4 regions of the Shewanella donghaensis genome follow, and region 4 is predicted to be linked to each of the others. Evidence: predicted binding sites of a transcription regulator. Region 4 holds the regulator's gene; each other region holds the start of a gene.
The links. Region 4 encodes MetJ, which represses methionine synthesis genes. Its sites were predicted from a motif close to TAGACGTCTAGACGTCTA; they were not measured.

Region 1 (6,232 bases), 1.7 Mb from region 4:
TTCCTTTTTGATAAAGCGAAAGCTCAAAAAGAACAAAAGAAGAAGCAGAAACAGGTCCAGCTGAAGGAAATTAAATTCCGTCCTGGCACTGATGAAAACGACTATCAGGTAAAACTACGCAACCTGATTCGTTTTCTAGAAGATGGGGACAAAGCGAAAATTACGCTGCGTTTCCGTGGTCGCGAAATGGCACACCAAAGCTTAGGTATGGATCTTTTGAACCGTATCAAAGCAGATTTGGAAACATATGCTGTTGTTGAATCTTTCCCGAAAATGGAAGGTCGACAAGCAGTTATGGTCCTAGCACCTAAAAAGAAATAGTAGGGCAACCAATTAAAAAAGTAGCAAAGTCCTTGTTAAGGATTTTGCTCGCCTTGCGTTTTATTAATGTCCCAATGCGGAGTTTTAGCAATGCCTAAAATGAAAACAGATAAGGGTGTCCAAAAACGCTTCAGAAAAACCGCTAATGGTTTCAAGCGTAAACAGGCACACTTACGTCATATTTTGACAAAGAAGAGCACTAAGCGTAAACGTCACTTACGTGCTAAATGTTTAGTAGCCAAGTCTGATGTGCCAGCAATTGCACGTCAACTACCATACGCTTAATTAAAGGAGATATGAACAATGCCTAGAGTTAAGCGTGGTGTAACCGCTCGTGCTCGTCACAAAAAAGTACTTAAATTAGCCAAAGGTTATTACGGAGCTCGCTCTCGTACTTTCCGTGTTGCTGTTCAAGCAGTAACTAAAGCTGGTCAATATGCTTACCGTGACCGTCGTCAAAAGAAACGTCAATTCCGTCAACTTTGGATTGCACGTATCAATGCGGCCTCTCGTCAAAATGGTCTTTCTTATAGCCGTTTCATTAACGGTCTTAAAAAAGCTTCGATCGAAATCGATCGTAAGATTTTGGCTGACATCGCTGTATTCGACAAAGTTGTTTTCACAATTTTAGTTGAAAAAGCAAAAGAAGCTTTAGCTAAGTAATTAGTTATTATTCTTTAAAAAAGGAACCTTAGGGTTCCTTTTTTTATGTCTAAAATTTAGAGTGTTGTCAATATGATCAATTTTATGGAAATAGATATTATGAAAAACCAATTAACAACAGACAGATTATCAATTTCTATAATGACACTTGATGATGCCGATTTGCTTTACGATTTGGACCAAGATCCTAACGTAATGAAATATATCAACGGTGGCGTGCTGACTTCTAGAGCAGACATTAATAATATTTATATCCCACGATTGAAGAGTTATTTAAAGCCAGTTAAAGGTTGGGGCTTATGGAAAGTATTTAATAAAAACATACAAGGGCATGCTGATGACAGGGACAATTTCGTAGGTTGGGTCTTGATTCGCCCTATGGGATTTTTTACAGAAACACCAGAGTTTGATAATCTTGAAATTGGCTGGCGGTTTAAGAAATCTGCTTGGGGCCAAGGCTTTGCTACAGAAAGTGCTAAAGCAATAATTGATTTATTAATTAAACATCAACTTGATGTCGTAAAGTTTTCAGCGATTGCTGATGAAAACAATGTAGGCTCAATTAATATAATGAAAAAATTGGGTATGCAGTTCATTAATAAACAACAGCATCCTGATGTAGTCGGTGATGCGGAAGTTGTTTTATACAGCATGGAAGTTATCAGGACTTAGTATCATGTCAGCTAGCTCCCGTTTGCTAGCTTTAGTTGTTTATGCTGAACTTTAGGCATAATTAACAACTGAACCAAACTTTTTATAACCTTGTATATTAAATAGATAAAATACAAACCATAAAAAAGCCATCACAATAATGGATGGCTTCTCGTTACTAGCTCACTGTGTGTAACCTAGTTGATTACAAACTGACGAATTTACTTTTGTGCGTCTAAGTAACGTTCTGCATCTAACGCAGCCATACAACCAGAACCTGCTGATGTAATCGCTTGACGATAATGCTGATCCATTACATCACCACAGGCATAAATACCTTCAATACTGGTTTGAGTCGCGTTACCTTGAAGACCGCTGTTTACAGTAATATAACCGTAATTCATATCAAGTTGGTCTGCGAAAATCCCTGTATTCGGGCTGTGACCGATTGCAATGAATACTCCAGCAACGTCTAAATCAGAGATAGAGTCGTCTTTCGTGCTCTTCATTTTTAAGCCATTAACACCCATGTTATCACCAACAACTTCTTCTAGCGTTTGATCTAGGTGAAGGATGATATTACCGTTGGCAACTTTATCCATTAGGCGATTAATAAGAATCTTTTCAGAGCGGAAAGAGTCACGGCGATGAATTAGATGCACTTCAGAAGCGATGTTACTTAAATAAAGCGCTTCTTCCACTGCGGTATTACCACCACCAACAACAGCCACTTTCTGGTTACGATAAAAGAAACCATCACATGTCGCACATGCAGATACGCCACGTCCCATAAATGCTTCTTCAGAAGGCAAGCCTAGGTACTTAGCTGAAGCACCCGTTGCAATAATCAATGCATCACAAGTGAATTCGCCATTATCGCCTTTTAAACGATAAGGACGTTGACTAAAATCAACTTCATTGATGTGATCAAAGATAATTTCGGTATCAAATTTTTCAGCATGTTCCTGCATTCTTGCCATTAATGCTGGACCGGTTAAATCATTCGCATCACCAGGCCAGTTTTCAACTTCAGTGGTCGTAGTAAGTTGACCACCTTGTTGCATACCTGTAATCATAACAGGCTTTAAATTAGCACGTGCTGCGTAAACAGCTGCTGTATAACCAGCAGGGCCAGAACCTAAAATTAGTAGGTTAATATGACGAGCTTGACTCATTTTTGTATTTCTCCGTTACATGCCTTAAGCAATTTGAATGGATTGTAGGGAATTTACAGAGTGGGGTAAAGCGCAGTTAGCACTAAGATATAGATTGAGGTAATCGATTATGTACATAAAACACACCAACAACAGGATTGTTGGTGCTTTCTAGTGTTAAAAACTGATATGGCAACTAGGTAAGTCATTCTTTTGTAAATAATTTTGGTGATATTCTTCAGCCGGATGAAAAGTTTGCACTGAAGTTATTTCAGTGACTATAAGTTTCGATCCCCACTTGCCACTTTTTGTAAGTGCAAGTTTAGACTGTTGTGCAATCTCTTTTTGAGCGTCGTCATGTGTAAATATAGTACTGCGATATTGATTACCGATATCAGCACCTTGCATGTTCAACGTGGTTGGATTGTGATTTTGCCAAAAAACAGTTAATAACTCATCGTAACTAACAACAGTCTCATCATATTCAATTTGTACGACTTCAGCATGACCTGTAGCGCCAGCTTTGACTTGTTCATAAGTTTGGTACTTATCGTTACCACCCATATAACCACATTCTGCTGCAACAACACCGTTTACTTGTCTGAAGAAATGCTCAACGCCCCAAAAACAGCCTGCACCAAAAGTTGCTATAGTCATAAATTATCCGTAAAGAAGTCTAGATGGCTAAAATTATATTGGATACCAAAAAAAATGCAAGTAAAGATTTACAGTCTGTTAAATGTTACTTAACGTTAGCTTCCCCCAGATGTGGTAGAATCTAGCTATCGTTTGATACCATTCAATTTTTAATGCCGCATTCAAGGAGTCAGCGTGTTTCAAAAACTAATGAATGATAAAGATTTTCTAGCTTTTACCATAGATAACATCAATAACAAGGTAGTAAGCCACTCCTTCGTCCTTTCGAATCAAACCACAGTCAATATTTTAGATAACGGTGTCATTAGTTTTAATCCTGCTAAGGGGTCGACTAAGGATATCGTTTTGTCCTGTGCCATTCATGGTAATGAAACTGCGCCAATTGAAATCTGTAATGAACTGATTAATCAGTTATTAAGTGAAACAATTGTAGCTAAGCAGAGAGTTTTATTTTTGATAGGTAACCCTGAGTCCATACTGACGCAAACACGTTTTGTAGAAGAAAATATGAATCGTTTGTTCAGTGGTGCTCATTCTGCTGGTGAAGGCTTATGTAATAAGGAAAGGGTTCGAGCTAAACAATTAGAGCAATATGTAGCCGACTTTTTTCTAGATAATGAGCATTCGCAACGTATTCACTATGATTTACACACTGCAATCAAACCATCTAAACATGAAAAGTTTGCGATATATCCCTACAGGCCTGGTCGTAGCTTTAGTGCCGATCAAATTATGTTCTTAGCTGGATGTGATGTTGATACAATTTTATTCCATCATGAACCTACCACTACTTTTAGCTATTATTCATCAGAACAATTCAAAGCAGATGCGTTTACCGTTGAACTAGGAAAAGTGATGCCTTTTGGCGAAAATGATATGGCTAAGTTTGCTAATACTAAGACCATGTTATTACAGCTAATCACTGAGCAAAACGTTAACGTAGCGCCATTGGATAAAGATAAACTGCATTTATATAAAGTGTCTCGCTCTATTAACAAACACTTTGACGATTTTAAATTTACTTTTGATAAATCAACGGTTAATTTTTCAGGATTTGACCAGGGGCATGTCTTGGCAACTGAGGGTGGTACCAGTATTTGTGTATCACATCCGTATGAAGCTATCGTTTTTCCGAATGAAAATGTACCAGTAGGGCAACGTACAGTACTATGCTTAGTACCAGCGCCTAATGAATACATCCAATAAATTGTAAAGCTAAATATACATTTTATATGACAGGTTATTCACTCAGTGGAATGAACATTGGTTGATAGAAAGTTTACGTTAACGTAATGTTCGTTCGCATATAATAATTACGCTTTAATTTTTAAAGCTATAAATAACAAGAGCACAATATGAGCAACGCAACACTGACTAATGAAACAGTGCATCGTGTCAGCTTCTTAGACAAAGCTTCATTGCACATTCCGATTTTAAAAATTTTGCAAGCAGATGGCACTACTTACGAAAATGCCGTTATGCCCGTTATTGATAAAGCCTTGGCTGAACGTATTCATGATACTTGTGTTTTCACCCGAGTATTAGATGAGCGTATGCTAAGCGCACAAAGACAAGGCCGTATCAGTTTTTATATGACTTGTACTGGTGAAGAAGCATCAATCATTGGCAGTACCGCTGCATTAGATGATGGCGATGTTATCTTGGCTCAGTATAGAGAGCATGCATCACTGCGTTACCGTGGCTTTACGACTGAACAATTTATGAATCAAATGTTCAGCAATGAAAAGGATTTAGGTAAAGGCAGACAGATGCCAATTCATTACGGTAGTAAAGAATTAAATTACCAGACTATTTCATCGCCACTTGCGACTCAAATACCACAAGCTACCGGTGTTGCACACGCTTTTAAATTACAAGGCAAACGGAATGTTGCCATTTGTTATTTTGGTGAAGGCGCTGCATCAGAGGGGGATTTCCATGCTGGTCTTAATATGGCTGCGGTATTGAAATCTCCAACCATCTTTTTTTGTCGTAATAATGGTTATGCTATTTCCACACCGACTGAAGAGCAATTTGCAGGTAATGGTATTGCAAGTCGCGGCGTTGGTTACGGCATGCATACTATACGTGTTGACGGTAATGACATGCTTGCAGTCCTTGCTGCGACCCAACAAGCGCGTGCTCATGCATTAGAACATAACGCCCCAGTACTTATTGAAGCGATGACATATCGTTTAGGTGCGCATTCATCATCTGATGATCCTTCAGGTTATCGTTCAAAAGAAGAAGAAGCCAAGTGGGAGCAACATGACCCAGTTAAACGCTTCAAACTTTGGATGATCAATAAAGATTGGCTAAACGAAAAAGACGATGCTTCAGCATATGAGAAATACCGTGAAGAAGTGCTTAATGCAGTGAAAGTTGCTGAGAAAGTACCGTTGCCACATATTGATTTATTAATCACTGATGTATTGGATAAACCGACACCAGCTTTAGAGAAACAATTAGCGGATCTAAAACAACACATTAAAAAATATCCGAAGTCGTATCCAAAAAGTGCAGGGAGAATCTAGTCGTGGCAGAAATGAATATGTTACACGCCATCAATGATGCTTTATCAATCGCTATGCAAGCTGATAAAAACATGGTTGTATTTGGTGAAGATGTTGGACACTTTGGTGGAGTTTTCCGTGCTACGTCAGGACTCCAAGAGAAATTTGGCCGTGATCGTTGTTTCAATACCCCTTTAACAGAACAGGGCATTGCTGGTTTTGCGAATGGTTTAGCGTCAAATGGGATGACAGCCGTTGCTGAAATTCAATTTG
Region 2 (6,232 bases), 120 kb from region 4:
GGTCGAGCTGCAGAATATAAAGATAATGAAACAGGGTTACATGTTATACGCATGAGCCATTATGCGCGTTTATTAGCTTTAGCGGCTGGCTTCACACCAACATTTTGCGAATTACTCTATAACGCTGCACCAATGCATGATATTGGCAAAATAGGCACCCCAGATTCTATTTTGAGAAAACCCGGAAAATTAGATGCTGATGAGTGGCAAGAAATGCAACTGCATGCATCGATAGGGGCTGAAATTATTGGCGATCATGACGATCCCTTATTGCAAATGGCTAAACGCATTGCCATTAGTCATCACGAAAAGTGGGATGGTTCTGGCTACCCTTATGGAATATCCGGCGATGACATTCCAGTAGAAGGTCGCATTATTGCTATTGCAGATGTGTTTGATGCGTTGACCTCAGCAAGACCTTACAAGAAGGCTTGGAGTGTCGAAGACACCATCGCACTTATTGATAGTGAATCAGGTAAGCACTTTGACCCTAAACTAGTTGAAAGGTTTAAATCGGTTTTAGAAGACGTGAAACGAATTAAGTCAGAAAATGAAGAGACATTTTAAGTTTGTTTTTGTCTAACTTTAAAGCTTTTTTTAAATGAAAAGGCTTCTTGAAACGAAAAGGCTGAAAAGAAATAAACAATCTTTTCAGCCTTTTTTTTGTACCATTTTTACACCATTTTTACAAATGGGTATTAAGTTTTTTCTTCTAATGAATAAGGCAACTGCACAATAATAAGTTCACTTTGGCAATCATCTTTAACTCTTAATTTCGCATCAGCTTGGGTATCATTTGCCAATACCGCTGTCATAAGAACCTGACCATTATGCTCGACAGATTCAAGTACCTTACCAGCACGTAAAAAGCCGTCATCAGTAACTAGTTCTAATTGCGTATCACTACTCACTTTTTCAGAAGCGCTACCCGATACAATATACAGTGCTCGCTTATTACCACCGCGATACTTCATTCTCGCAATAGTCTCCTGACCCATGTAACAGCCTTTTTCAAAGCTGATGCCGTTAACAGCCTGTAAATTACACATCTGAGGTACAAACTCACTGCTGTGCTTGTCGTCGATATTAGCGTAGCCCGATAAAATTTCTAATGCCTGCCAAGGTTGGCTACTGGTAAGTGGTTGCGTTGATGCCGTAACTAATTGCTGCGCTTTTTCTGAAGATGAAATAACCATAAATCGGTCGCCATCTTTTAAAATAATACTGGCATCGATATGGGTGACTTCTTCGCTAATTTGACCGAACTGTTGCTCAATAAAATCAGCAGCCTTTGTGCCAGCGAAGCCTAAAATAACTTGATTAGCGCTAATGTCAGTGAGTTCAGCTTTACTAAATACAGCGTATTTTTGCCATGAAGCCAAGCTTAAGGGTAATACAGCGGCCGGCATTAATACAAATAGGCTATCAGCGATAGTATAGGTTCTGAAGCTAGCAATCATTTTTCCTTTAGGGTCGCAATGAGCACCCCAGCGCCATTGAGCTTCAGTCAATGAAACGATGTCTGTAGTGACTTGACCATGGATAAAAGTCTTGCCTTGCTCACCGGTGATTTCAATTAATCCTAAATGGGTTAAGTTTGAAACAAGTAGGTCAGGTGTCGAGGCTAAGTAATCCCAATGAGGTTGAGTGGTTGCGAGTGTCATAAAATGATCCCTAAGGTGAGCAACAAAGATAGGCTTTGAGTGTAACGGAATTCATTAACGCTCAAAAGAAAAAGCTATCTTCATTTGAATGAAGATAGCTTTAGTTCACAATTTAAGCGCTAGATAACCGTAACGATAAATCGTTATAGGATGGCCGTTTAGCTAGACTGTTGATTAAAACAATACACGGGTACGAATGGTACCTTCAATAGCTTTTAATTCACCCAAAGCCTGTTCAGCTTGGTTAGAATTAACTTCCATGACTACGTAACCAATTTCAGCAGTCGTTTGCAGGTATTGAGCTGCAATGTTAATGCCTTTTTCTGAAAATGCTTGGTTAATCTTGATCAACACACCAGGACGGTTATGGTGAACATGCAATAAGCGTGAAGTGCCTTTATGTTGAGGTAAAGAGACTTCAGGGAAGTTTACTGCTGAGACCGTTGAACCATTATCAGAATATTTAGCAAGTTTACCTGCTACTTCAATACCGATATTCTCTTGAGCTTCAGCTGTACTACCACCAATATGCGGGGTAATAATGACGTTGTCTTGGCCTCGAAGCGGGCTAATAAATTCGTCATCATTCGACTTAGGCTCAACTGGGAATACATCAATTGCAGCGCCAGCAAGGTGACCTGATTTTAATGCATCAGAAAGTGCATCAATATCAACAACGGTTCCGCGAGATGCATTAATAAAGATGCTTTTAGCTCGCATCTGTGCAAATTCAGTCGCACCAATCATATTCTTAGTCTGTGCTGTTTCAGGCACGTGTAAGCTGATGACGTCAGCTTCATTCAATAGGGTTTCCATTGAGTGAATTTGACTGGCATTCCCTAATGGGAGTTTGTCTTCTATATCGAAAAAGACAACACGCATGCCGAGGGTTTCAGCCAAAATACCTAATTGGGTTCCAATATGGCCGTAACCAATTACCCCTAAGGTTTTACCGCGTACTTCATAGCTGCCACTGGCACTTTTTAACCAACCACCACGATGTGCGTGTGCATTACGTTGAGGAATACCACGCATCAGCATGATTATTTCACCAAGCACGAGCTCTGCAACACTTCGAGTATTAGAAAATGGCGCGTTGAAAACGGGAACACCTAATTTCTCTGCGGCGGCAATATCGACTTGGTTTGTACCAATACAGAAACAACCCACAGCGACTAATTTCTCAGCATGATTTAACACTTCAGCAGTTAATTGAGTGCGGGAGCGTAAGCCAACAAAGTGTGCATCTTTAATCGAACGCAACAATTCATCTTCAGGAAGAGACGCTTTGTGGTATTCAATATTAGTGTAACCGGCGCGCTTTAGTACATCGACTGCAGTTTGGTGGACGCCCTCCAACAGCAGGATTTTTATCTTATCCTTGTCAAGCGAGTGTTTCGCCATGATATGGGTACCCTCTTATCAATAGTTATGCTTATGTTATGCTGATATTAATGCCCAACCAAAATAGCATTTTTTTTTGCCATTGTAGAGGGCTAGATGGCTAAAGTTTATATTCTAATTCTAGAACAATATCATCTAAGAGGAATTTAGTTTGAATAAGAAAATTATATGGGTTGTGATTTTCGCCGCAGTGCTGCTTTGGTCTGTTAGTTCTCCTAAAGATATGTTTACTTGGTGGTTAGAGGCACTTCCTGCACTTATTGCTTTGCCAATACTCATTCTTACACGCAAGAAATTTCCGTTAACACCGATGGCATACATATTAATTTTGGTACATTGCTGTGTTCTTATGGTCGGGGCTAAATACACTTATGCTGAAGTGCCTTGGTTTGATTGGTTAGCAGAAGTCATGGGCAGTGATCGTAATAACTACGACAAAGTCGGTCATATTGCACAAGGCTTTATTCCGGTGATACTTGCTAGGGAAGTGATGTTAAGGAATCACGTTTTGCAGCCTGGCTATTGGTGTCAGTTCCTATCGGTATGCTTTGTGCTGGCATTTTCTGCTTTCTACGAATTGATCGAATGGTGGGTTGCGATAGGCACGGGTGAAGACGCTGAAGCATTTTTAGGTACCCAAGGCTATATTTGGGATACGCAGTCAGATATGTTTATGGCGCTCTTGGGTGGTATTAGTGCATTAGTATTGCTCACTAAGTGGCATAATAAGCAGTTAGCATCACTTAAAAGTATGTAAAGTTAAGTTTTTTAAACTGTAAAAAGCTAATATCGTCTGATGTTATGTGCTATGAATATATGATTCAAGTGGAATTAATTTACGAATTAATACTTTAGAATGATAAAAATCCCTTATGGACTAGTTTAAATATACTATTATTGCATATTGTTATTGATATGTTATTAGTTTTTCAGGAAGAAACTCGTTTACTCGAGAGTTAAAGGATACTTTTCAGGGAGAAAAGTAATGAATTCGAATATAGATGAATTAGTCTTCTTACATCAAATTGCAGCACCTTGCCATCTGGCCATTCTCGCAGAATCTATAGGCCTAAAAACCCGCACTGTTAAACATGCGAGTGAACTTGAAGTTGAGAAAAATGCTAACTGTTTCTATTTTATCGCGCAAAAGGGCGCCGCTTTAGACAGCAAAGGAATACCATTGCTTGTTTCTCGTTTAGTGAATCATGTGCCCGTTGCACTTTATCAAGTAGAGCGAGGTTCACTGGATCAAGAATCTGCACTTTTATTAGGTGTAAGGGGCTTACTCTATGCGGATCAGCGTATGGATTTAATGTTAACAGGTCTGCGTAAGATGGTTGCGGATGAGCTTTGGTATGACCGTCCATTGATCAGTAAAATATTCCGCCGTTTAGTGCAGAAGCTAGATGCAAACACTGAAATTCCACCAGATACCGTCGCGATGTTACAAATGCTGACGAATCGAGAAAGAACGATTATTCAGCTTGTTTCAAGCGGTGCTAGAAATAAAGAAATTGCTCATCGACTTTGTATTAGTGAACATACGGTAAAAGCGCATATCTCATCTATTTTCCGTAAAACACAATCACGAAATCGTGTGGAGTTATTACGTTGGGCGCAGACTTATCATGCTCACTTTGAGTTTGCATAAGGTAAATTTACGTAAGCCTAATTAGATACATATAAAAGGGAGCATAAGCTCCCTTTTATATGTATGGATGTGTCCCGTCCTGAGATAAGTCTCCAAAGTGTCAACTTATCTCAGGACGGGACAGTTAAATGTGTTTTAAAAGGGATGGCTTGCCATCCCTTTTTTTATGGAAAACTTTTATGGAAAAACTTTAAAGTTAAATTGCTTGGCAGTAGACTGATCTTATTAGAAATTATAGGACGTAATTAATGAGTATTTGGTTTAGAGAAGTGACTCTTGAAGATTGTGCCAAAATGGATTCTGGTATCCATGGAAAAGGGACGTTAATGAAAACCCTTGGGATAAAAATTACCGAAATCGGTAATGATTATATGGTCGCAACAATGCCAGCGGATCCTGCTGTTCATAACCCGTTGGGAATCGTTCATGGCGGCGCTAATGTTGCTCTTGCTGAAACTGTTGCCAGTTACGCTGCCAATTTTGTGGTTGATTTCAATAATTTTTACTGTGTTGGCCAAGAGATCAACGCCAATCATTTAAAGGCGTCACGTAATGGCGAATTAGTTGCAACGGCTAAACCGGTTCATATCGGTAAACGTAGCTCAGTTTGGGAAGTATTAATTAAAAATAGTGCTGGTGAACTTTGTTGTATCTCACGGATGACTGCTGCAGTGGTTGCACGAAAAACAACGGCTAAATAACTAAAATTTTACTACACTGACTTAAGAAGTTAATTACAAGGATATTGTATGGAAACTGCAACAATATGGGAATGGGTCGGTTATTTAGCGTCGGTTGTTGTCGCGATTTCATTGATGATGTCAAACATTAAAAAGTTACGCTGGTGGAATCTAATCGGTGCAGCACTTTTTGTGGCTTACGGTTTAGCGATTGATGCGTTACCGGTTGCGCTGGTTAACTTTTTTATTGTATTAATCGATATTTACTATTTAGTAAAACTTTATAAAGAGCCAGAAGTTAAGACATAGTTCAAGTCTGAGGGAAGCTAATATCGCTCATTACAGCTTAATAGCTGTTGTATATAGAAAGCCAAGTGATACCATCATTTGGCTTTTTTTGTATCCAATAGGGCTATTAATCGACAGAGGAAGCTCTACGAACAAAGCGCCATTAAGTCGAAAGTACTCTACGTAAAAATCGCCCTTTAATAGAAATGTTTCAAGCACAATTTTTACATATAGCTCTATGATTAATAAGGTATACTTATCAATAGAGCCTTTCCTTGTATTTCAATTTCCTAGCATTGATCTTCTTATAATGGCTGTTCAAACATTCTTGAAAGTGATTACAAAGTAAAGATATGTAATTAATAACCTCTTTTTTATTATGGTCATGTATATTTCAAAAGATAACAATAATGTGTGGATGAAATAGTGTTGTAGATTAAGTTTTTATAAACGCTTTTTTAGATTGTTATTATCTATTTTAATCGTTTTATTTTTTTGTTTTTTCATCCTATTATTATTCCATCAACAAGACACAGCAGCCAGGA
Region 3 (6,232 bases), 1.8 Mb from region 4:
CGATGGCAAAGATGTTGGGGTCGAAAATGATGTCTTCTGGTGGGAAGCCAACTACATCAACCAGTAGGCGATAAGCACGAGTACAAATTTCGGTTTTGCGCTTTCGAGTATCGGCTTGGCCGTCTTCATCAAACGCCATCACAATGGCAGCGGCGCCATAGCGTTTAACTAAGGTGGCTTGCTTGATAAAGGCTTCTTCGCCTTCTTTCATCGAAATAGAGTTAACGATGGATTTACCTTGCACGCACTTAAGGCCCGCTTCAATCACTTCCCATTTTGATGAGTCGATCATGATAGGGACACGGGAAATATCAGGCTCTGAGGCAATTAAGTTCAAGAACTTCGTCATCGACTCAGCGCCATCTAGCATGCCTTCATCCATGTTGACGTCGATGATTTGCGCGCCGTTTTCAACTTGCTCACGCACTACATCTAAGGCTTCTTCAAACTTTTCTTCTTTGATTAAACGCAGGAACTTGGCTGAGCCAGTTACGTTGGCACGTTCGCCGACGTTCACAAACAGTGAGTTGCCATCAATGGTTAACGGCTCAAGGCCGGATAGGCGACACGCTACTGGGATGTCTGGAATGGTGCGGGCATCATATTTGATCACCGCGTCACGTATGGCGCTAATGTGCGCAGGGGTGCTACCACAACAACCGCCAACAATGTTGAGCATGCCTTCTTCGGCCCAGTCAGTTATGACTTCGGCCATTTCTTCTGGGGTTTCATCATAGCCACCAAATTCGTTTGGCAGGCCAGCATTGGGATGCGCTGACACAAAGCATTCAGCAATACGGGATAGCTCTTCAACGTAAGGACGCAGCTCTTTTGGCCCTAATGCACAGTTAAGCCCGATTGATAATGGCTTAATGTGTCGCAGAGAATTGTAAAAACCTTCGGTGGTTTGTCCGGTAAGTGTTCGGCCTGATGCATCGGTAATGGTGCCAGAAATCATCACGGGAAGGCGATCGCCAAGGGTGTCGAATACGGTTTCAATAGCAAATAATGACGCTTTGGCATTTAAGGTATCAAAGATGGTTTCAACCATGATGATATCAGCGCCGCCGTTAATTAATGCGGTGGTTGATTCAACATAGGCTTCGACTAACTCATCAAAACTGACATTACGAAAGCTTGGATCGTTAACATCGGGGCTGATAGAACAGGTGCGGTTAGTTGGGCCAAGCACGCCTGCAACGTAACGCTTAATGCCAGTTTGTGCTTCTACTTCATCAGCAGCTTCGCGGGCAACTTTAGCCCCTTCAAAGTTGATTTCAGCCGACAGGGCTTGCATGTCGTAATCGGCCATGGCGATGGTAGTCGCATTAAAGGTGTTGGTTTCAATAATGTCGGCGCCTGCCAACATGTATTTAGTGTGGATGTCTTTAATGATTTGACGTTGGCTTAGTACCAACATGTCATTATTACCTTTTACGTCACAATGCCAATCTTTAAAGCGTTCACCGCGATAATCTTCTTCTTCCATTTTGTAGTCTTGAATCATTGTGCCCATGGCACCATCGAGAATAACAATGCGCTGTTTAAGCGTATTTGTAAGTTGTTCAAGTACCTGACTGTAGGAAGTCGACTTCGCCATAACGTATTACCTTAATTGCTTTTATTCTAGTAACTTAACAAACTGCTAAATTGCTGGTTAACTGCAGTCACTAGAGGGTTGTTTATCACTTTAGGACGAAATAAGCATACCTTTATTTATGCTTTAAAAGGGGAGAATAATGAAAAATCCCCTACTATAAAATTCATCTTAAATATTTTGTTTGGACATTTAAACGTATAGACGTCCATAATACGCTTTAAATGTTTATAAGAGCAAGTCCGTTACTTATAGATGAGCAAATTGATAATAAACGAATATGCTGATGGAGTTCGCTGCGATGAAACAAGCTAAGATAATATTGTTACGCCATGGGCAATGTGAAGGTGGCAGTATTTTACGCGGCAAAACGGACGTGTCTTTAAGCGATTTAGGCTTTTGTAATATGCACCAAAGTGCAGCGAAGCTGGGCTTGCTAGGTTATTTACCTTTTCTTAATATTTATAGCTCTCCTCTCATTCGATGCCGCGTTTTTGCTGATGAACTGTCACAACAATTGAATCAAGTAGACTGTAGCCTGACATTAAAACCCAAGCTGATGTCTGAATTACAGGAAATTGATTTTGGATTGTGGGACGGCAAAGGCTTTGATGAGCTTTATCAGCACCATGCCGCTGAACTGGATGCTTATTGGGACAACCCTTGGGATAACGCTTTACCAGAAGCAGAATTAATGGCTGATTTTGAGCGGCGTGTTGCTAGTGCTTTTGAGCTAATCACTGAGCAGCTTTATGATGCTACAGAGCTTGATGATCTGAGCGAACTGGGCGAACAGGGCGAACAGAGCAATCAGCCCTGTGCTGCCCTAGTGGTAACACACGGCGGTGTAATGCGTCATATCATTAGTTTGGTTTTAGGTGTTACTCGCTGCAAAGCCCTTTATGCGCAATTTAATCTTGATTACGCCGCAACGGTATCGATTGATGTATTTTGGTCAGAGACTGACGATAAGCATAATAAACCTGTATATCGTTTAAACTGGTCGAGTTAATTTTAACCAATCGCTAAAATTCAGTCGAAAAAACCGAATTAAGACAGACAGATATATCGTACAATGTTAACTGCATTTTTTGAGTGCTATTAAAGTATAAAATTAAGTCAATTTATCCGCATATGCATCGTTTTAGTGACGTTAATGTTGATTTTTATCGCTATAGTTAATCGTGACAGGTTATTAGCTGATAGTGAATAACGACATTTAGAGCTAAACAATGTGTTCAGGTGAATGAATAGGGAATCGAGATGTAGCCGTAAATGCTATTTAGCTCGAACTGTACCCGCAACTGTAAAATTACATGCTGTTACTTTTTGATAAGTGGTAGATGTAATTAAGTCAGATACCTAGCTTAATTTTTCTTGCTGCAGTGCAGCACCCAACAACTTGAGCGGGTAACTCAGGCGGAGTTAGATATAGTGACAGTTTTAACAACATACCCAGCGAGCTTTGGCATTTGTCACGCTCGGTATATGTCTTTGTGCACACCGACAGGTTTTTTATTTTGAATCCTGCAGCATTAAGTGTCGACCAAGTCAGTTGGTCTGTCGAAGACAATGACATTCTTTCCCAAGTCAGTTTTGCCGTTCAGCACGGTGAGATGTTAGGGCTAATTGGCCCAAACGGTGCGGGTAAATCAAGTTTACTGCGCTGCCTGTATCGCTATATCACCCAAGATGCTGGCATTATCAAATTATTTGGCCAGAATATTAATCGCTTTTCTCATAAGCAATTAGCGACCAAGGTTGCCGTTGTTCAGCAAGAATCCCCGCATTTTTTTGATATGACCACTGAGCAATTAGTGGCTATGGGTTTAACGCCCCATAAAGGTTTATTTGAAACTAACACCCAAGCGGACAGAGACGATATAGCCAAGGCGCTTGCTAAAGTGGGCCTTGAACATAAAGCTACTCAGCAATATGAGTTGTTATCCGGCGGTGAAAAACAGCGGGCTTTAATTGCACGTGCCATCGTGCAAAAACCACAGTTGTTAATCTTGGATGAGCCGACTAATCATTTAGATATTCGTTATCAGATTCAGATTCTTGAGTTAGTCAGACAACTCGACATCAGTGTCATTGCCTCTATTCATGATCTTAATTTAGCCAGCGCTGTGTGCGATAGATTGCTGTTACTTGATAAAGGCAAATGTATCGCCCAAGGCCTACCAGATGAAGTGTTAACCGAAAAAATTCTAGGAGAGGTATTTGATGTTTGTTGTCAGATATCCCGTCACCCGCAACATGGTAAACCTTTGATCACTTACTTTTATGGTTATGAAAGTCATCATGTTATGACGGCTCATGGGGAGATTTGTGCGAGTGAATCCCAGTCCAAATCAGCTAAAAACTCATCGCAAGTTGACGACTCATCGCAATCAAACGATGAGGCTGATAAATGATATCCACGACTTCCTCTCATCAAGTGACTACATCAACTAAAACTCGTATTAGTTTTAAACATAAACTTTTATTGTTTGTTACCGCATTAGTGACATTGATTACTCCTATTGCGGCCGCCAGCTATGGCGCAGCTAACATTAGCTTTGATCAAGTTATGAGCTTATTTTCAAATATGGCATTTGGCGCAGATGAAACTGATTCACTAACACAGCGCATTGTATTTGAGCTGCGCTTTCCTCGAATTATATTAGCTTTTGTTGCGGGCGCGGGCTTAGCGTTAGCAGGGAGTGTATTACAAACTGTCACACGTAACCCTTTGGCTGATCCGTATTTATTTGGTATTAGTTCTGGGGCATCTTTTGGCGCAGTATTAGTGCTGAGTTTTTTTGGTAGCCAAGGTTTAGTTCAGCAGTGGTTATCAGAATCGAGCAGTCACCTTGCCAGTGCGATTCTACGTTCTGGAATAATGACTAACGATGCATGGTGGTCTTGGTCTTCTTTAAGTTTGCCTGTGGGCGCATTTATAGGATCGAGTCTGTCAGTGTTATTGGTACTTGGGCTGTCAGGTTTTGGGCGTACAAGTCAAGTCGAGCGAATGTTGTTATCTGGGGTTGCGACCTCCTTTATGTTTGGTGCATTAACCAGCTTGGTATTGTATTTCTCCAGCCCCCAGGCGGCGGCTTCAGTGTTGTTTTGGAGTCTTGGTAGTTTTGCAAAAGCCAGTTGGGGAGGGTTAATCATTCCGTCCGTGGTGGTGTCGTGTAGCATTTTAATTATTTTAGCGTTTAAACGTCAGGTGGTGGCGATTCAAACAGGCGATGAAACGGCTCATTCTTTAGGGGTTAACGTTGTAAAAATCCGCTTGGCCATGTTGATCCTGTGTTCATTGATAACCGCTACCTTAGTGGCAAGTTGTGGTGGCATTGGTTTTGTCGGCTTGATGATCCCGCATACAGTCAGATTATTATATCCAGGGCAACAACCCATCATGATGACCGCATTAGTAGGCGGTTTATTTATGGTGTGGATTGATGTGTTGGCGCGTTGTTTATTAGGTAATCAAGAGTTGCCCGTAGGCATTATTACTGCGGCTATTGGTAGTGTATTTTTTCTTTTTGTATTACGTCATCGTCGATGAAGTTGCAGTTTTTGGAGAGTTATAGATGTTTGCAGTAGATCCAGTCAGTCATATTCACGATGAACAAATACAGCAGCGTATCGATCAAAAAACCAAGCCATTAGGTGCATTAGGTTTACTGGAAGGGCTAGCAAAACAGATTGCTCAGGTTCAGCTTACTCAGCAAGCCGATATGAAAAACAGCTCCAGCATTAAACCTAAGTTCAATATGAATAAGCATAAGTTGAGCATTAACAAACCCGCTATGCTGGTGTTTGCGGGCGATCACGGCATTGCTGCTCATGGCGTTTCAATTGCACCAAGTGAAGTGACCAAACAAATGGTGGCTAATTTTGCCAGTGGCGGCGCGGCTATTAATGTTTTTTGTCGTCAAATGGGTTTGAACCTTGAAGTGATTGATTGTGGCATGTTGACGCCAATTGATGACCCTAGCATTACGCAACATCGTTTAGGAAATGGCACTGAAGCCATTCATAAAAAAGAAGCCATGAGTTTAATGGCGGTAAAAGATGGTTTTAGCTACGCAAGTGAAGTAGTGCAGCGCCATTATGATTCTGGCTGCAACCTTATTGCGCTTGGTGAAATGGGGATTGGGAATACGTCTTCTGCTGCTGCAATAATGGCTGCGCTGTTATCGCTAGATATTAAAGATTGTGTTGGCCGTGGTACCGGTATCGACGATCAAACCTTCGCACTGAAAACCGAACTATTGGGTGTGGCATTAAATCTTCATCGCAGTAAGTTCTCTGATCCCGTCAATGTGCTTGCTTGTGTCGGTGGTTTTGAAATTGTGCAAATGACGGGTGCTATTTTAGCCGCGGCAGAGAAAAAAATGTTGGTAGTGATTGATGGTTTTATTGCTACAGCCGCCGCACTTGTTGCCGTTAAATTACATACTGATGTAAGAGATTATTTAATCTTTGCTCATCAATCGGATGAACAAGGGCACATAAAAATGCTAGCTGCACTCAATGCTAAACCGTTACTGCATTTAGGTTTTAGATTAGGCGAGGGCACAGGCGCTGCATTAGCGATACCTATGATTGAAGCCGCGGTGAATTTTTATAATGATATGGCCA
Region 4 (6,232 bases):
TGAGTAGGTACCAATGAATTTAGCTCAATATCATCAAGTTCAATTTCAAAACCAATTTCACGGGCTAAAATAAGTAACTTACGTTGCATATCTCGACCAGATAAGTCATCTCGAGGATCAGGCTCTGTAATCCCTAGACCGCGAGCTTCAATGACTAACTCCGAAAATGGCTTTTGACCATCGTAATGTTCAAACAACCAACATAAAGTTCCTGAAAAAATACCCCCAACGGCTTCGATGCTATCGCCGCTATTACGTAAATCATTTAGCGCATGTTGAATTGGTAAACCTGCACCACAACTTGCGTTATATCGCCAGAATAAACGGCGGTTACTCAGCTGAAGCTTAAGCTCTCGATAAAAAGGTAATGGACCAGAACCCGCTAGTTTATTAGCACTAACAACATGAATACCTCGTGCAAATAGCTCTGGGTATTGCAAGGTTAAGCTGGCACTCGCGCTGATATCCAGTGCGACAAGCTCATCACAATCAAGTTGCTCAAGTTGCTCAAATAAATTGGGGTAATCCCAAGATTTAGCTGTGGTATCAAAATCATGTTGCCAGTTATTGATATCAATGCCTTGCTGACAAATCAGCGCTTCTTTTGAGCTGACTAAACCAACTAACTGGACATTGGCTTCTAATTCTCGATTAAGTGTTGCTGATGAACGCTGGAACAAATCTATCCACGCTTCACCAATATTTCCCACACCAAGCAGCAATACACCAATACGTAAGCGCGGGCCTGCGCAGCGGCGGTGTACTTTTTGGGTCAGTAAACTAACCTGAGATTTAGGTACTAAGGTCACTAAACTCAAACCATCTTGATACAGGGGTTTAGCATCACGACTTAATAATCGGGCAAAACTACGGCGATAATGTTCAGCATCAGCACTCACGAGTGCCACTAGTCCTAATTCGGTATTAGAGCGTATATCGCTAATGGATAACGCTTCTGCATGCAGTTCAAGTAATACTTCAACTTGCTGTTGGTTTTCAGCAGTGAACGCCAGCTCAACTTTGTGATGCGCTGAAGTCCAATAAGCTAATGGGGCAATACCCGCTTGTTCTAGTAACTCTAGTGTTTTTTGAATTGGTGCTTGTTGCTTTAAGCGAAATAACGCCACTTCGTTTAAGCTTGTGACCACTGGAGCACTTGCCGATGAGCTTTGCGGCGCAATAAGGGTAAAATCAGTATGAGATGCGTAACTAGAACGAACAGCGAGACTGACATTGGTATCAAATAACGGCTGTAAGGTGCGGCTATGCAATACTGGCGATCCTAGTTTTGCTAATCGATCCGCTTCAGCCAATGACATGCTTTCAAGTAATTTTGCATCATTAATTTTATTAGGATCAGCGTTAAACACACCTTCAACATCAGTCCAAATAGTGACTCGTTCAATATCGGCTAAGCTGGCAATTATCGTAGCACTGTAATCAGAACCATTACGTCCTAGTAGCAAGGTATCACCTTCGTTATTGGCACAAATAAACCCAGTAATCACTAAGCGTTCATTAGGATGTGCAGCTAGCAGCTTTTGAACTTTTTGACGAGACTCTTCAATGCAAATATTGGGCACAAGGCCTTCATCTGCAACGAGAATAGAGCAAGCATCAATGTTAGCAGCTGCAACGCCAGATTCTCTTAACAAGGCTGCCATTAATCTTGCTGACCAACGCTCACCAAAACTGAGCACATGGTTTAATTGAAATTTGTTTCTTTGCTCTAGCGACAATAAACTAATCAGCTGTGACTTATCTGTCGATAAGCGTTCACGTAAGTCACGTGCTTGCTCATTAGATAACAATTGTTCAATGAGGTTTTGCTGATAACTAACTAGAACTTGTAGCTCTTCTTGCCACAGGTCGCCATTTTCTTTTAATGAGAGTAATTTATATAAAAAGTTAGTGCTTTTTCCCGCAGCTGACACCACGACTAAATCATCACTGTTGCCATGGGTCAGTAAAATATGGGCAACGCGGCGATAGCAATCTGCATCAGCAAGACTTGAACCACCAAATTTATGTAAATGACTGCGGGTCATTTCTAACTCCTTAAACAACTTATACCAGCCTGATGATTAAACAATCAGGCAAGATTAACTTAAAGTGCAGCGACTGCAGCTAAACCAACTTGAATATCTGCAACCAAGTCTTCAGCATCTTCAATGCCGACAGATAATCGCAATAAAGTATCTTTAATACCAGCTTCATAACGCGCTTCAGGCGCCATTGCTCTATGGGTCATAGTCGCTGGTACGGCAACTAAGCTTTCCACTCCGCCCAAGCTTTCAGCCACACTGAAAATAGACAGTGCACTTAAAAATGCTACCACTTCGTCTTCGCCGCCTTTAAGCTCGAAACTTAACATAGCGCCGAAGCCTTTTTGTTGCTTAGCGGCAATATCGTGACCTGGGTGGTCTTTTAATCCCGGATAATACACTTTTTCGACAACATCACTGGCCTGAAGCACTTCAATGACACGTTGTGCATTTATTTGGTGCTCTCGAATACGTACAGCCAAAGTACGAATACCGCGCAAAGTCAGGTAACTGTCGAATGCCGAACCCGTTAGCCCAAGTGTGTTTGACCACCAATGCAGTAACTCACCTAACTCAGGATCTTTTGCTACCACAGCGCCGCCAACAACATCACTATGACCATTAATATATTTGGTAGTTGAATGCATTACGATATCAGCGCCAAGTTCTAATGGCTGCTGTAAAATTGGCGATAAAAAGGTGTTATCGACTACCACTAACGCATCGACGTTATGGCTTTGTTCAACGATGGATTTGATATCCACAACACGAAGTAATGGATTAGAGGGTGTTTCTAGCCACACCATTTTAGGTTTTTGTGCGATGGCTTCACTTAATGCTTGCTCATCAGTTTGATCAACTACCAATAATTTAAACTGACCTTTGTTGGCAAGATTTGTGAACAAACGGTAACTACCACCATAACAATCATGGGGTACAACCAATAAGTCATTAGGACCTAACAAACTAGTGACCAGAGTAATAGCAGCCATACCTGTACATGTCACAACACCAGTTGCACCATTTTCAAGTTTGGCAATAGCTTCGCCTAACACGCATCGTGTCGGGTTTCCTGAGCGACTATAGTCAAACTCTCTAGGATTCTTATGCCCATCAAAAGAGTAATTTGTTGATAGGTAAATCGGCGGGACTACTGCGCCATATTGCGTATCAGTTTCGATACCTTGACGAACTGCTAGCGTCGCTGCGCGATGTTTGCTCATTGTAAACTCCTGAAAAATAGCACCAAAGAGATGTCTAGATGGCTAAATGTACCTAAGCTGAGTCACATCGTCAACACAAATCAGCCGTTTAGACGTCTAAACATAAAGAAATCTATTTGTATTCGTTATAGAATAGCAGCAATAATTTGACTGTAATTAATTAGCAGTTAAAATCTGCCACGAATCTATCGTATAAAGGTGAGTTAATGACTGAATGGAATGGCGACTATATCAGCCCATATGCCGAGCATGGCAAAAAAAATGAACAAGTAAAAAAAATCACGGTATCCATTCCTTTAAAAGTATTAAAAGTGCTTACTGATGAACGTACCCGCCGCCAGGTAAATAACTTGCGTCATGCAACTAATAGTGAACTTTTATGTGAAGCATTTCTACATGCATACACAGGTCAACCATTGCCTAATGATGATGACTTATCTAAAGAAGGCCCTGATAGCATTCCATCAGAAGCAAAAGCCATAATGGATAGCATGGGTATTGAGTGGGAAGATTTAGATTAAGCCATAGTCTGGTAGTTCACTCTTCCAATCAGTCTGCGTACTTAATCAAGCACCATGATTAATCTCATACAGCCAATCTGATACTGCTAACATAAAAAGTTAGCAGTATTGCGCCTAAAGAGTCGACAATGGAATTTATCGATCCGCAAACCTTGATGCTTGCATCGGTTATCATTTTTATAGGCGCATTAACCCAAGGCTTAATCGGTTTTGGGTTAGCGGTTGTTGCCAGCCCAATCTTATATATTATCGACCCCCAGTTAGTGCCAGTCCCTGTTATTGCGATGGGCTTTTCAATAGCCTTAATGACCTTACTCAGAGAACGAACTGCATTACAGTTCAATGGACTGCAATATGCGTTACTGGGTCGAGTACCCGGTGGTTTTCTCGGTGCTGGATTATTACTGTTTGCTCCGCAAGCCATCCTAGGCTTAGCGATTGCCTTTATTGTTGCTACTGCCGTTATTCTCAGCCTTTATAAAATAACCGCACCAGTTAACCGCATAACGTTATTTATTGCAGGGGTATTGTCAGGAATTTTTGGCAATATTGCCGCCATTGGTGGACCACCATTAGCCATTCTATTAGCTGGCAAAGATGCGCCACAATTTAGAGCGGCACTTTCGATATTTTTTGTATTTAGTTCAATGATTGCGATGGTGATCTTGGTAATTGCAGGATTAGTTGAACAAAAGCATATCTGGTTATCCCTAATGCTTTTACCTTCTGTGATTTTAGGTAATATCGTCGCTGGTAAGTTAACCAATAGAGTTGACAAGAATAAGACACGTACCGCCACACTGGTACTTTGTAGCTTTAGCGCTTTAATTCTTACAGTGAAGTCGTTAGTGGAATTATCTGTGGGTTAACATTAGCTATGAGCAATCTTTGGAATGGGAAAGGGAGAACGAGATAGAAAGTTAGCATTACGCATTAAAAATGATAAGAGGTTTGTAACACAGCCCCTATAGCATCTTCGCCATAACTACCAGTCATATCGAGCTTAAACGCTTGCCCAATAGCAAATCCAGTACCGAATGAATATACATCGACGCTGTTATCTTTTAAGTCATGACGATAGCCCATCCTTAATGATAGCCAGCTGGTTGCCTTAACCTCACCACCCACCCGTAAAAATTGAACGGAATCAAAATCAGTGAAGCGAGTTTGATCCACAAGATCAATATCTGCCGTAAGAGTAGCTCTAGACCAATCATATGCCACCCCTGCTGTCACAAGAGGTTCTATGCGGTATTCAAATTTACGCCCTTGTGCTTCCTCTGTGGTGACCGTATTACTGATGAGATTTCTTGCTGATAAACCGACCGTTAAACTATCCGTGGGTTGCCAGGCGACACCTAAATCTAGATTAAACATACTCTCATCATTTCGATATCGATCATCATCAAAGTCATCGGCATCAAAGTTATTGGCATTAGCCGTATAATGATAGGTATCAATACGCTGAAGTTTTGGCGACACACCGATTGTTACTGGCAAGTTGACGATTGAAAGAGGGAAACTTAATGCGACACCAAAATCAGTAACTGCGCCAGCTAAGACAATACCTTGAGAATCTAAATCGGCAATATCGGTAGGAGGGTTACTAGGGTCTAAACTACTGAGTATATCAATATCTGACTGAGCAATATCAGCTACACCAACGCCATCGATATAGCTCTTATAAAATATCGCCATTGGTACTGTTTGAGTGGGAATAACTAATGCTGCACCAACACCAGCAGAAAAACTTGCGGTACTGCCTTTGAGTGAGGTTAAGTCAGTAACTAAGTCGTCTCTATAACGCTCGATATTATCAGTATCGCTGCCGTTAATCGCACTTTCTAATCCATCATATGAGTCTTGCAGTGAATCAAATTTATCGACCATCTCATCACTATCATCAAGTTCAACGCCAACAACGGGTAAAAGCAGGGAGAATTTATTAGTCTTGGGGGCATATATGGCAAGTAAAGCAGGATTAATAAAACTTGCACCTTCACGATTTGAAGATGCCACACCAGTGCCGCCCATGCTATTACTGCGAGCTTCAAAATAAAGCTGGCTAGCTTGCGAACTTATCGCAAACAGCAGTGAAAACACCAGTAGCGCTATTGATCTCATTATTCACCATTTTCATTTTTGTTATCTAATTAAAGATAGTCGATAAAAATAAAAACGTGACTTGATAGCATCAGTATTTAGCGTTTCCTAAGTGCTAACAAATCTGAATTTCAAGTGGTTTATTCAGTGAATAAGCTATGAATCAGGTAGATAGCGTTTAAAATTGTCCATGGTAAATTGGATAAATTTTTTCAGTCTTTCCGGTTGAAATTTATCTTTGTGATAAAGCATATAAAATGGCGTATCGGGAATATGCCAATCACTAAAAACATCAACGAGTTCACCGGTATTAATTTCATCTGGACAGTATAAATATGGC

Region 1: msrA (peptide-methionine (S)-S-oxide reductase MsrA) is a predicted target of MetJ. The motif match lies at 3,459-3,476, and genes of this name have one in related genera.
Region 2: serA (phosphoglycerate dehydrogenase) is a predicted target of MetJ. The motif match lies at 3,154-3,171, and genes of this name have one in related genera.
Region 3: metH (methionine synthase) is a predicted target of MetJ. The motif match lies at 1,791-1,808, and genes of this name have one in related genera.

The regions. Positions count from the first base shown of each region.
Region 1 is NZ_CP041783.1:757,547-763,778, reverse strand. It holds gene infC (translation initiation factor IF-3) at 1-321, shown strand, start outside; gene rpmI (50S ribosomal protein L35) at 412-606, shown strand; gene rplT (50S ribosomal protein L20) at 625-984, shown strand; gene FPK91_RS03185 (GNAT family N-acetyltransferase) at 1,084-1,656, shown strand; gene trxB (thioredoxin-disulfide reductase) at 1,857-2,810, opposite strand; gene msrA (peptide-methionine (S)-S-oxide reductase MsrA) at 2,967-3,446, opposite strand; gene astE (succinylglutamate desuccinylase) at 3,621-4,652, shown strand; gene FPK91_RS03165 (thiamine pyrophosphate-dependent dehydrogenase E1 component subunit alpha) at 4,802-5,980, shown strand; gene FPK91_RS03160 (alpha-ketoacid dehydrogenase subunit beta) at 5,983-6,232, shown strand, end outside.
Region 2 is NZ_CP041783.1:4,058,992-4,065,223, forward strand. It holds gene FPK91_RS17305 (response regulator) at 1-567, shown strand, start outside; gene ygfZ (tRNA-modifying protein YgfZ) at 699-1,664, opposite strand; gene serA (phosphoglycerate dehydrogenase) at 1,839-3,068, opposite strand; gene FPK91_RS17320 (DUF2238 domain-containing protein) at 3,220-3,825, shown strand; gene FPK91_RS17325 (helix-turn-helix transcriptional regulator) at 4,054-4,719, shown strand; gene FPK91_RS17330 (PaaI family thioesterase) at 4,968-5,420, shown strand; gene FPK91_RS17335 (YgjV family protein) at 5,469-5,708, shown strand.
Region 3 is NZ_CP041783.1:2,105,575-2,111,806, reverse strand. It holds gene metH (methionine synthase) at 1-1,600, opposite strand, end outside; gene FPK91_RS09075 (histidine phosphatase family protein) at 1,899-2,609, shown strand; cobalamin riboswitch at 2,804-2,981, shown strand; gene FPK91_RS09070 (ABC transporter ATP-binding protein) at 3,118-4,014, shown strand; gene FPK91_RS09065 (FecCD family ABC transporter permease) at 4,011-5,153, shown strand; gene cobT (nicotinate-nucleotide--dimethylbenzimidazole phosphoribosyltransferase) at 5,179-6,232, shown strand, end outside.
Region 4 is NZ_CP041783.1:3,934,019-3,940,250, reverse strand. It holds gene FPK91_RS16845 (bifunctional aspartate kinase/homoserine dehydrogenase II) at 1-2,048, opposite strand, end outside; gene metB (cystathionine gamma-synthase) at 2,108-3,268, opposite strand; gene metJ (met regulon transcriptional regulator MetJ) at 3,475-3,789, shown strand; gene FPK91_RS16830 (sulfite exporter TauE/SafE family protein) at 3,918-4,658, shown strand; gene traF (conjugal transfer protein TraF) at 4,723-5,913, opposite strand; gene FPK91_RS16820 (LysR substrate-binding domain-containing protein) at 6,049-6,232, opposite strand, start outside.